DNA from 3 places in the Amycolatopsis sp. CA-161197 genome. Region 3 is predicted to be linked to each of the others. Evidence: riboswitches for the same ligand, from Rfam matches in the RefSeq annotation. Region 3 holds a riboswitch; each other region holds the start of a gene.
The links. Region 3 has a riboswitch for cobalamin ahead of ACQPXB_RS33780 ((2Fe-2S)-binding protein). Riboswitches for the same ligand answer to the same signal wherever they lie in the genome.
Positions count from the first base shown of each region.

Region 1: another riboswitch for cobalamin. It lies ahead of metE (5-methyltetrahydropteroyltriglutamate--homocysteine S-methyltransferase); the one in region 3 lies ahead of ACQPXB_RS33780 ((2Fe-2S)-binding protein).
Region 2: another riboswitch for cobalamin. It lies ahead of ACQPXB_RS47820 (hypothetical protein); the one in region 3 lies ahead of ACQPXB_RS33780 ((2Fe-2S)-binding protein).

Region 1 covers NZ_CP192059.1:3,174,724-3,177,986, reverse strand. The annotation lists gene ACQPXB_RS15235 (ribonucleoside-diphosphate reductase subunit alpha) at 1-370, shown strand, start outside; gene ACQPXB_RS15230 (ribonucleotide-diphosphate reductase subunit beta) at 443-1,516, shown strand; cobalamin riboswitch at 1,625-1,827, shown strand; gene metE (5-methyltetrahydropteroyltriglutamate--homocysteine S-methyltransferase) at 1,928-3,263, shown strand, end outside.
Region 2 covers NZ_CP192059.1:10,092,395-10,095,657, forward strand. The annotation lists gene ACQPXB_RS47815 (CbiQ family ECF transporter T component) at 1-633, opposite strand, end outside; gene ACQPXB_RS47820 (hypothetical protein) at 623-1,270, opposite strand; cobalamin riboswitch at 1,285-1,419, opposite strand; gene ACQPXB_RS47825 (Gfo/Idh/MocA family protein) at 1,463-2,359, shown strand; gene ACQPXB_RS47830 (VanZ family protein) at 2,618-3,263, shown strand, end outside.
Region 3 covers NZ_CP192059.1:7,179,044-7,182,306, forward strand. The annotation lists gene ACQPXB_RS33775 (hypothetical protein) at 1-378, opposite strand, end outside; partial or broken gene ACQPXB_RS33770 (cupin domain-containing protein) at 1-12, shown strand, start outside; gene ACQPXB_RS33780 ((2Fe-2S)-binding protein) at 483-1,139, opposite strand; adenosylcobalamin (AdoCbl) riboswitch at 1,247-1,342, opposite strand; gene ACQPXB_RS33785 (APC family permease) at 1,382-3,247, opposite strand.

The sequences.
Region 1 (3,263 bases), 4.0 Mb from region 3:
GCTCGACGAGCTGTACCGCTACGCGTGGCACAAGGGCCTCAAGACCACGTACTACCTGCGCGCCCAGTCGGCGACGCACGTGGAGAAGAGCACCCTGCGCGGCACCGACGGCAAGCTGAACGCGGTCTCGGCCGCCCCGGCCGCCGCTCCGGCTCCGGCCGCGACGCCGGCTCCGGCTCCTTCGCCGGCACCGTTGCCCTCGCCGTCGGCCGCCGTGCCGGCGAGCCCCGCCGCGGCCGTGCCCGCCGCGGTCCCGGCCGCCAAGCCCGCCGAGCCGAAGGAGCTGCCGAAGGTCGACGACATCGACTTCGTCGCCACCGAAGGCGCCTCCTGCCGCATCGACGACCCCGACTGCGAAGCCTGCCAGTGACCTCCTCGTGAAGGGGTGCGGCCGGCGAGACCCGGCCGCACCCCTTCACGAGCCTTTTCTTGGAGCCTCTAGATGACCAACGTGGAGACCACGGACGCCACCGGCCTCGGCGCGATCGAGGTCGGCGCCGCCCGGATCAACGTCGACGACAAGCGCATGATCAATGCCCGCGCCGACGTGAACCAGCTGCTGCCCATGAAGTACCGCTGGGCGTGGGACAAGTACCTCGCCGCGTGCAACAACCACTGGATGCCGACCGAGGTCGCCATGCAGGCCGACATCGCGCTGTGGAAGTCGCCCGACGGCCTGACCGAGGACGAGCGCCAGATGCTCAAGCGCAACCTCGGCTTCTTCGCCACGGCGGAGTCCTTGGTGGCCAACAACATCGTGCTCGCGGTGTACCGCCAGATCACCAACCCCGAGTGCCGCCAGTACCTGCTGCGCCAGGCGTTCGAGGAGGCCGTGCACACGCACACCTTCCAGTACATCTGCGAAAGCCTCGGCCTGGTCGAGGGCGAGCTGTTCAACATGTACCGCGAGGTGCCGTCCATCTCCGAGAAGGACGCGTGGGCGCTGAAGTACACGCAGAACCTCGAGAACCCGGACTTCGAGACCGGCACGCCGGAGGCCGACCAGGCGTTCCTGCGCGACCTCGTGGCGTTCTACGTGATCTTCGAGGGCATGTGGTTCTACACCGGCTTCGCGCAGATCCTCTCGCTCGGCCGCCGCAACAAGATGGTCGGCATCGCCGAGCAGTACCAGTACATCCTGCGCGACGAGTCGATCCACCTGAACTTCGGCATCGACTGCATCAACCAGATCAAGATCGAGAACCCGCACCTGTGGACGGAAGAGTTCCAGGCGGAGATCCGGCAGATGCTGACCGACGCGTGCGAGCTGGAGGTCCGCTACGCGCGTGACACCATGCCGCGCGGCATGCTCGGCCTTTCGGCGCAGCTGTGCGAGCAGTACATGCACTTCATCACCGACCGGCGCGCCCAGCAGATCGGCCTCGCGCCGATCTTCGGGGAGACGGAGAACCCGTTCCCGTGGATGTCGGAGGCGATGGACCTGAAGAAGGAGAAGAACTTCTTCGAGACCCGCGTGATCGAGTACCAGTCCGGCGGCGCGCTGGACTGGGACTGATCGACTGCAGGACCGATCCCGGTCTCCGGGATCACAGCGGACGTCGTGCCACCCGGTGCCGCGACCCGCTAGGCTCGGCCACGCCACTGGTTCGCCAGGGCGTGGCCGGGCTTTTTTCGTGCGGCCGCACCCTGGCGAGGCAACAGGGAACCCGGTGTGAGTCCGGGACTGCCCCGCAGCGGTGAGTGGGAACGAAAGCCGTCACCACGATTTCGTGGTCAAGCACTGGGCGCGAGCCCGGGAAGCGACGGTGAGTAGGCGCGAGCTCGGCGCCCACGAGTCCGAAGACCTGCCCGTGGTACGTGCGCCGACGGCGTGCGTGAGTCCGGGCCCCGTGGGAGCAGGCCTGACCGAAGACGCGGTTCTCGCGTGCCCGGGCTCGCCTCGAACGAGCTCGCGAGGAGAGAGCCTGTGACCACCATCGGCACCACGATCCTGGGGTACCCGCGCATCGGGCCGGCCCGGGAACTGAAGCGCGCCCTGGAACGCTACTGGGCGGGCACCACCGGCGAGGCGGAACTGCTCGCCACCGGCCGCGAACTGCGCGGGCGGACCTGGTCGCGGCTGCGCGAAGCCGGCCTGGAATCGGTCCCCTCGAACACGTTTTCCCACTACGACCAGGTGCTCGACACCGCCGAGCTGTTCGGCGCGCTGCCGGAGCGCTTCACCCGCCTCGGCCTCTCGCCGCTCGATACGTACTTCGCGGCCGCGCGCGGCGTGCAGGACGAGCCGGCGCTCGAGATGACGAAGTGGTTCGACACCAACTACCACTACCTCGTGCCCGAACTGGGTCCCGACTCGCGCTTCGCGTTGTCGGGCACGAAGCCGCTCGACGAGGTGCGCGAGGCCCGGGAGCTGGGCATCGAGACGCGACCGGTGCTCGTCGGCCCGGTCACGTTCCTGTTGCTGGCCAAGGCGACGCGGCCGGGGTTCGAGCCGCTGGAGCTGCTCGACGAGCTCCTGCCCGCGTACGCGGCGCTGCTGTGCGCGCTGAAGGCCGAGGGCGTCGAGTGGGTGCAGCTCGACGAGCCGGCGTTCGCCGGCGACCGCACCACGAAGGAACTCAACGCGCTGACCCGCGCGTACCACGTGCTGGCCAAGACCGAAGACCGGCCGAAGCTGCTCGTCGCCGGGTACTTCGGCGGGCTCGGTCGCGGGCTGGGAGTGCTGGCCCGCTCCCCCATCGACGCGCTGGCCGTGGACCTCGTCACCGACGAGTCCTTTGTGGACTCCGTGGCGGAGGAAGGCGCCTTGCGCGACAACGAGGTGCTCGCCGGTGTCGTCGACGGGCGCAACGTGTGGCGCACGGACCCGGACCGTGCGCTCGAACGTGCCGCCCGGCTGGCCGGCACCGCGCGGCACGTGAGCGTGTCGACGTCGTGCTCGCTGCTGCACGTGCCGCACGACGTCGAGGCCGAGAACCTCGACCCACGGCTGAAGAGCTGGCTCGCGTTCGCCGATCAGAAGGTCGCCGAGGTCGTACTGCTCGGGCGGGCGCTGCGCGGCGATCAGGTGGACCTGTCTGCCGAGCGCGCGGCCGTCGAAGACCGCGCGACGAACCCGGTGGACGCGGCCGTGCGCGAGCGCCTGGCGGCGCTGAAGCCCGAGGACGCCGTGCGTGCGCCGTATGAGCAACGGGCGGCCCTGCAACAGGAATCCCTCGGCCTGCCGCCGTTGCCGACCACCACGATCGGCTCGTTCCCGCAGACCACCGACGTCCGCAAGGCGCGCGCCGCGTACCGCGCGG
Region 2 (3,263 bases), 2.9 Mb from region 3:
CGCCGCGAGCAGGAGCGAGCGGTCCAGCGCGTCCGCCAGCACCGGCACGAAAACCCCCTTCACGAACCTCAGCCCCCGTCCACGCGCCGCGCGCAGCCGGCGCGCGCGCCGCACCCGCTGCACGCTCTCCACCAGCTGCGGGGCCACCGAAAGCGCCACCGTGACCGCCGTGCTCACCTCGGCCAACGCACCGGGCACGGCCTTGAGCAGGCGTTTCGGGTTGGCCAGCGCGTTGGCGGCGCCCACGCAGAGCACGATCGTGGCCAGCCGCAGGCCGTCGTAGAAGCCGCCGAGCAGCTCCTCGGCCGAAGTGGGCCCCAGCAGCTCGATCCCGGCGGCCGCGGCGGGCAATGGGATCGTCGGCAGCGTGAACAGCACGTGGCCGCCGTCCTCGCCGCCGATGAGGATGCGGAACAGCACGCGCGACACCACGATCACGGCCGCGACCAGCGCGTACACGCGAAAAGCCAGCGCCCACGGCGCGTCGCCCCGGCGGTTCACCACCACGAACCCGGCCACGGCGATCACCAGCGCGAGCAGCAACGGGTTGGTGGTGCGGCTCGCGGCGACGGCGAGCGCGAGCGCCCACACCCACCACGCACCCGGGTGCAGAGCCCGCGCGTTACCGGGCAGCACGCCTGCGCCGCAGCCCGACGACCACTCCGGCGACGACCAGCACCACGATCACGACGAGCCCGATCACCAGGCTCCACGGGAAGCCGCTGCCGCCGGATTCCGTCGACGCGGCCGCGGGCACCGCCGCGTTGGCCTTCCGCACCGGCGCCACCCGCGGCGGCGGGTAGTCCTGGAAGGACTTGTTGTGCGCGAACGACCAGCCCTCGAAGCTCCCCGCCGGCGGCTTCCAGCCCTGCACCCCGACCTGGCTCGAAGCCCACTTGCCGCCGTCGGTCGCCGTCCAGAAGCTCCACGACGCGCTCTCCGGCGGCATCCCCGAGCACGACTGGTCGACCGGTTTGCCCTCGATCTTGCAGATCAGCGCCAGGCCGTACTTGCCGACGCCCGCGATGTCGAGGCCCGCGTTCTGCATGGCCGCCACCCCGTCGGCCTGCGGCCCGGGCGTGCAGCGGATCAGGGTGTCGCCACCGAGGTCCTGGAAGTCGACCACCACCGTCACGCCGGTGGCGTCGGGACAGTAGCCCGCGGTGCCCTTCCCGGGCACGGTCGCGGTGGCGGGACTCGCGCCGGACAGGCCGGCGGTGACCAGGAGCGCGGCCACGGCCAGGAGCCGGACTGCAGGGAACAACCGCATCGTTGATGAACCTCGCATCGAGTCGGACCACGGCGGGCGATCCGGCTCACGGCCGCGCGGGCGGCCGCTCACGGTTGCGGGTCAGCGCCGGATTCCCACCGGCTTCCCCCGATCGTGGTGTACAGCTGACCGACGTTAACCCACCGGAGGTACCCGCCGGAAGCGGCGCCGGACACACCTACACTTCCGGGCGTGGACGTCGGACAGCTGCGCATCGGCCTCGTCGGAACCGGTCCCTGGGCGACCACGGTGCACGCGCCGGGACTGGCCGAACACCCCGGCACCGAGCTCACCGCCGTGTGGGCGCGCCGCGTCACCAGCGCCCGCCCGCTGGCCGAGGCCCACGACGCGGTCGGCACCGACGACCTCGACGAGTTGTTCTCCCTGGTCGACGCCCTAGCCTTCGCCGTGCCGCCCGCCGTGCAGGCGGAGATCGCGACGCGCGCGGCCGAGGCCGGCAAGCACCTGATCCTCGAGAAGCCCATCGCCGCCGACCTGGCGAGCGCGCAGCGGCTGGCCGACGCCGTGGACAAGGCCGGCGTCGCGTCGCTCGTGATGCTCACGCTGCGGTTCTCCCAGCAGACGCGCGAATGGCTCGACGGCCTCGCCGCCTCGGGCGGCTGGCGCGGCGGCGGCGCACGCTGGCTTTCGGGCGCGTTGCTCGGCGGGCAGTACTCGACGTCGGCGTGGCGGCTCGACGCGTCCGGCGGCGCGCTCGCCGACATCGGCCCGCACGCGTTCGACCTGCTCGACGCCGCCCTCGGCCGCATCACCGACGTGCTCGCGGCCCACCGCGGTCCCGACGACCTGTGGCAGCTGATGTTCGCCCACGAGGGCGGCGCGACGAGCACCGCGACGCTGTCGCTGCGGCTCCCGGTTCAGCCGACCGTGGTCGAGGTCGCGGTCTACGGCGAGCACGGCTACCGGACACTCGGCCGCAAACCAGGCACCGCCGGGGAGGCCTACACGGCTCTGCTGGACGACTTCGCGGCCATGGTCGCGAGTGGCACGACCACGCACCCGTGCGACGTCCACCGTGGCCTGCACCTGTCCGCGCTCATCGAGAAGGCGCGCGAGCTCGCCGGGTAGTACACAGGCTCAAACCCTTGGTTTCCGTTGTGAACCAAGGCTTTCCGCCAAGTCGGCGCAATCCTTCCACAGGGTTGTCCACAGCATCCACTATGGACGGTCCGCGCCTCGACCGAACCACGGGAAGCCGTTTCGCGCCACCGGAAAGATCACCGAATAGTGCGGCCCGCTGAGCATGCCGACTCGAACCGGCAATGCGAAGGTTGATCTTGGGAGGGCGGGAAGAAGCAGTTCAGAGGGGTTCGAGAAGGGAAGCGCATGGGTGCCTTGCTGCGCGCTTTCTGGGGGATCATCCCGATCACGGCCATCGCGTTGCCATACGCGCTGCTTTGCTGGCCCTTGCTCGCCGCGCGGAGGCGGCGAAGAAGCAGCGACATCAGCCTCGGCCACGCGTCGGCGACCGCGGCAGTCGACGTGACGGCGGTGACGCTCGGCGCGCTCGTGCTCTGCCTGGTCATCATGCCCGTCGGCACCGCTTCGGGGAGCACCCTCGACCTGGTGCCCGGCGCCGACCTCACCGCCGCGCTGTCCGACGACGGATCGCTCTGGCAGGTCGTCGGCAATCTGCTCCTCCTGAGCCCGCTGGGCGCGCTCGTGCCGCTGCGCCTGCGCCGGCTGCGGTCGCTCAGCCGGATCGCGCTCACCGCCCTGAGCGCGTCCGTGCTGGTGGAGGCCACGCAGTTCCTCATCCAGAGCGGCCGCGTGACCTCGACCGACGACGTGCTGCTCAACACCATCGGCGCCATGCTGGGCGCCGCCCTGACCCGCCGCGGCTGGCGCTACTTCGACGTGGTGCCCGTGGTCGCGATCCCGCAGCAGGTGCGGCGGACCGTCTGCAACGCGCCCGTCCGCCTGCGCGTGCCGCGGTCGGTGTGGGACACGCGCTACGCCGGGATCGGGCATC
Region 3 (3,263 bases):
GAACCACACTGACAACGCGAACGCGGTGGTTCCCGCCGCGCTGTTGACCACGAGTGCGATGGCGGCGATCAGCCGCTCGTTCTCGGCGCGCAGGTAGAGGTAATCGGCGGTGCTGACCAAGAAATCGCCTTGACGGGTGACCATGAGGTAGCCGTGAGGAGTGACCTCGGGTACGCCGTAGGGCACTCGCGGCGCGGCGAGCACGGCGACGACGGCACCACCGGCGATCACGGCCAGAGCTCCCCACCGCAGCAGGGCGGGGAGCTTCCGCCAGAGGTGGCGGGCCATCGTCGAGGCAGGCACCTCCGGACGGTTCAGCGCGAGTTTCGCGGCGGCGATCCCGACCACCACGAAGATCCCGGCAACGGCCGCGAACAACTCTGCTGCGGCAGGTGCGGCGCTCCGGGCGTCAGCGAATCGACGACACCGACGACACCGACGACCGCCGCGAGGCCGCACCACAGCGCGATCACCCGCACGGGTCAGGCCAGGACACAGTCGCCGCATTTCGGGCCGTCGTGGTTCGGCGCGGCGCGGTAGATGAGGCAGCAGCTGCGGCGGCGGAAGCGGCCGTCCTCGTGGATGGCGGTGTCGGCGAGGACCGGCAGGGCTTCCAGGCGGTCGCGGAAGCGGTGGATGTCGTCCGTCCACTCGGGACGTTCTCGGCGGAGCATCGTGACGGCGCCGTTGAGGGCGGAGGCGACGTTGCCGCGGCGGATGGTCGCCGAGAGCGAGAACCCGGCGAGAGCCTGGTGCAGCCGGCGCAACGGTCCACTCAGGACCCGGTGGTCGAAGAGCGCGACCAGGTCGTCGTCCACAGCATCGGTTTCGGGCAGCGAAAGCGGAACCGCGCCGCCGGTCGTTGGCTGCCACCAAGCGGTGGAGAAGTCGGGGACGACGCCGGCGCCCACGGCGAGTGCGAGGGCGGGCGACAGGAGGCGCGCCGCGAGGCCCAGGTGGGTCACGGAAGCGGCGACCCGGAGCTCCACGTCGCCACCCCCGGCGGCGAGCACGGCGCGGACCTGCGTCACGCGCTCGCGCAGCACGGGTCCGTCGTCGAGGACTTCGGAGAGCGGACGCCACGGCGCGGCGGGCTCGTCGCCCACGGCGTGCGTGTCGAAAGCGAAGAACGGGTTCACACCGCGACGGCGACCGGCAGGCAGATGGAGGCCGAGGGACAGGAGGTGTTCAGCCTGGCCATGTCCGGTTCTCCTTCGGGATGACGCGTCCCTTGCGGGTGGAACAGGTGACGGCTCCTCGACCTGACTCGCCCACCGGGTACACGATGGGCTCACAGTGGCGCGACCGTGCCGGACTCTCACCGGCTTCTCGAAGCCGTCACGCGGCCAGAACGGTACGGCGGCGTCGGCGGGCCCGTCAATCACCTGGCACCGCGGCGGACTTTGGTTCGTCCCTCGTTGCCCGGTTCGGGCCGCTGCCCGAGACGGAAACGCATCCGGCAGACCACCGCGTCGGCGCGGCGGCGCAGGGCGCGGGCGAGCACGGCGCCGCGGCGGTTCTGCAGGATGCGCTGCCACGGGTGGTCCGGCTCGACTTCCGCGATGAGGACGAAGACGTGGCAGCCGGAGTGGCCGCGCAGGTGCTCGACGAGGGGCTCGCCCAGCCGCCGGCGTTCGTCGTACAGCTGCACGAGCGGCACGCCGGGGTGCCAGAGGTCCCAGGACGCCACGAACTCCCGCGCCGCGGCCTCCTCGCCCGGGTGGGTCACGTGGACGGCTTCGACGCGCTCGCCCAGCGAAAGGGCGGCGGCGAGCGCGTCGCGCGTCAGGCGGGACACCGTGTGCACGGGCACGACGACCAGTGACCGGTTCGGTCGCGGCGGGGGCGGGGTGCGCCCGAGCCCGAGCCGGTCGCCGATGCGACGGTAACTGCGGTGCACCCACTCCATGCCCGCGACGAGCAGCGGCAGGGCGACGACGATGAGCCAGCCGCCTTCGCCGAACTTCGTCGCGGTGACCACGATCGCGGCGATGCCGGTGAGCAGCGCGCCGAACCCGTTGAGGACGGCTTTGCCGTGCCAGCGTGGCGGGCGAATGCGCAACCAGTGCCGCACCATGCCGATCTGCGAGAGGGTGAAGCCGACGAAGACGCCGATCGCGAACAGCGGGACGAGGGTGTTCGTGTCGCCGTTCGCGACGACGAGCAGCAGCGCCGAGGTGATCGCCAGGAAGCCGACGCCGTAGCGGTAGACCTGGCGTTCGGCGCGCAGCGCGAAGACGTGGGGCAGGTTGTTGTGCTTCGCGAGCAGCTGGGCCAGCACCGGCAGCCCGCCGAACGACGTGTTGGCGGCCAACGCGAGCAACACCACGGTGGAGAACTGCACCAGGTAGAACCCGAACCCGTTGCCGAGCGACGCGGTGGTGACCTGCGAGAGCACGGTGACGCCGTCGACGGGGTGGATGGCGAACTTCCCGATCAGCACCGCGATCCCGATGAGCATGACGGCCAGCAGCACGCCGAGCGCGATCTCGGCCCGCTGGGCCCGGCGCACCCGCGGCCGGCGGAACGACGGCACGGCGTTGGCGATCGCCTCCACGCCGGTGAGCGCGGCGCAGCCGTTGGCGAACGCCTTGAGCAGCAACAGGATCCCGATGGTCTGCAGGCTGACCCCGGGCGCCGGCGCGGCGACGGCCGCGGCGGGCCCCGTGCGGACCAGGCCGACCACGACGACCGTGAGGATCGACCCGACGAACACCGCCGTGGGCACGATGAACGCTCGCGCGCTCTCCGCGATTCCGCGCAGGTTCACGCCCGTCACCAGCGCCAGCACCCCGAGGCACAGCCACAGCGTGTAGGGCAGCAGCGCGGGCACGGCGGACGTCAGGGCCGCCACGCCGGCGGCCACGGACACCGCGACGTTGAGTACGTAGTCGACGATCAGCGACGCGGCCGCGACCAGCGACGCCCGGCGGCCGAGGTGGACCCGGCTCACGCCGTACGCGCCGCCGCCGTCCGGGAACGCGGCGATCACCTGCCGGTACGACAGCGTCAGGACCCCGAGCAGCAGCGCGATCGCGAGCGTGACCGGCAGCGTGAACCCCAGCCCGCTCCCGCCCGCGACGGCCAGCACGATCACGATCGCTTCGGGGCCGTACGCCACCGACGCCATCGCGTCCAGGGACAGGGCGGCCAGCCCGCCGACGACGGAAAGCCGGTGCCGCTCACCACCACTTTCGGCGGCGTCGCCGGTCTCGCTGCTGTCGCTGGCGGGAAGCGTCGTAGTCACACCGCACAGATTGGGA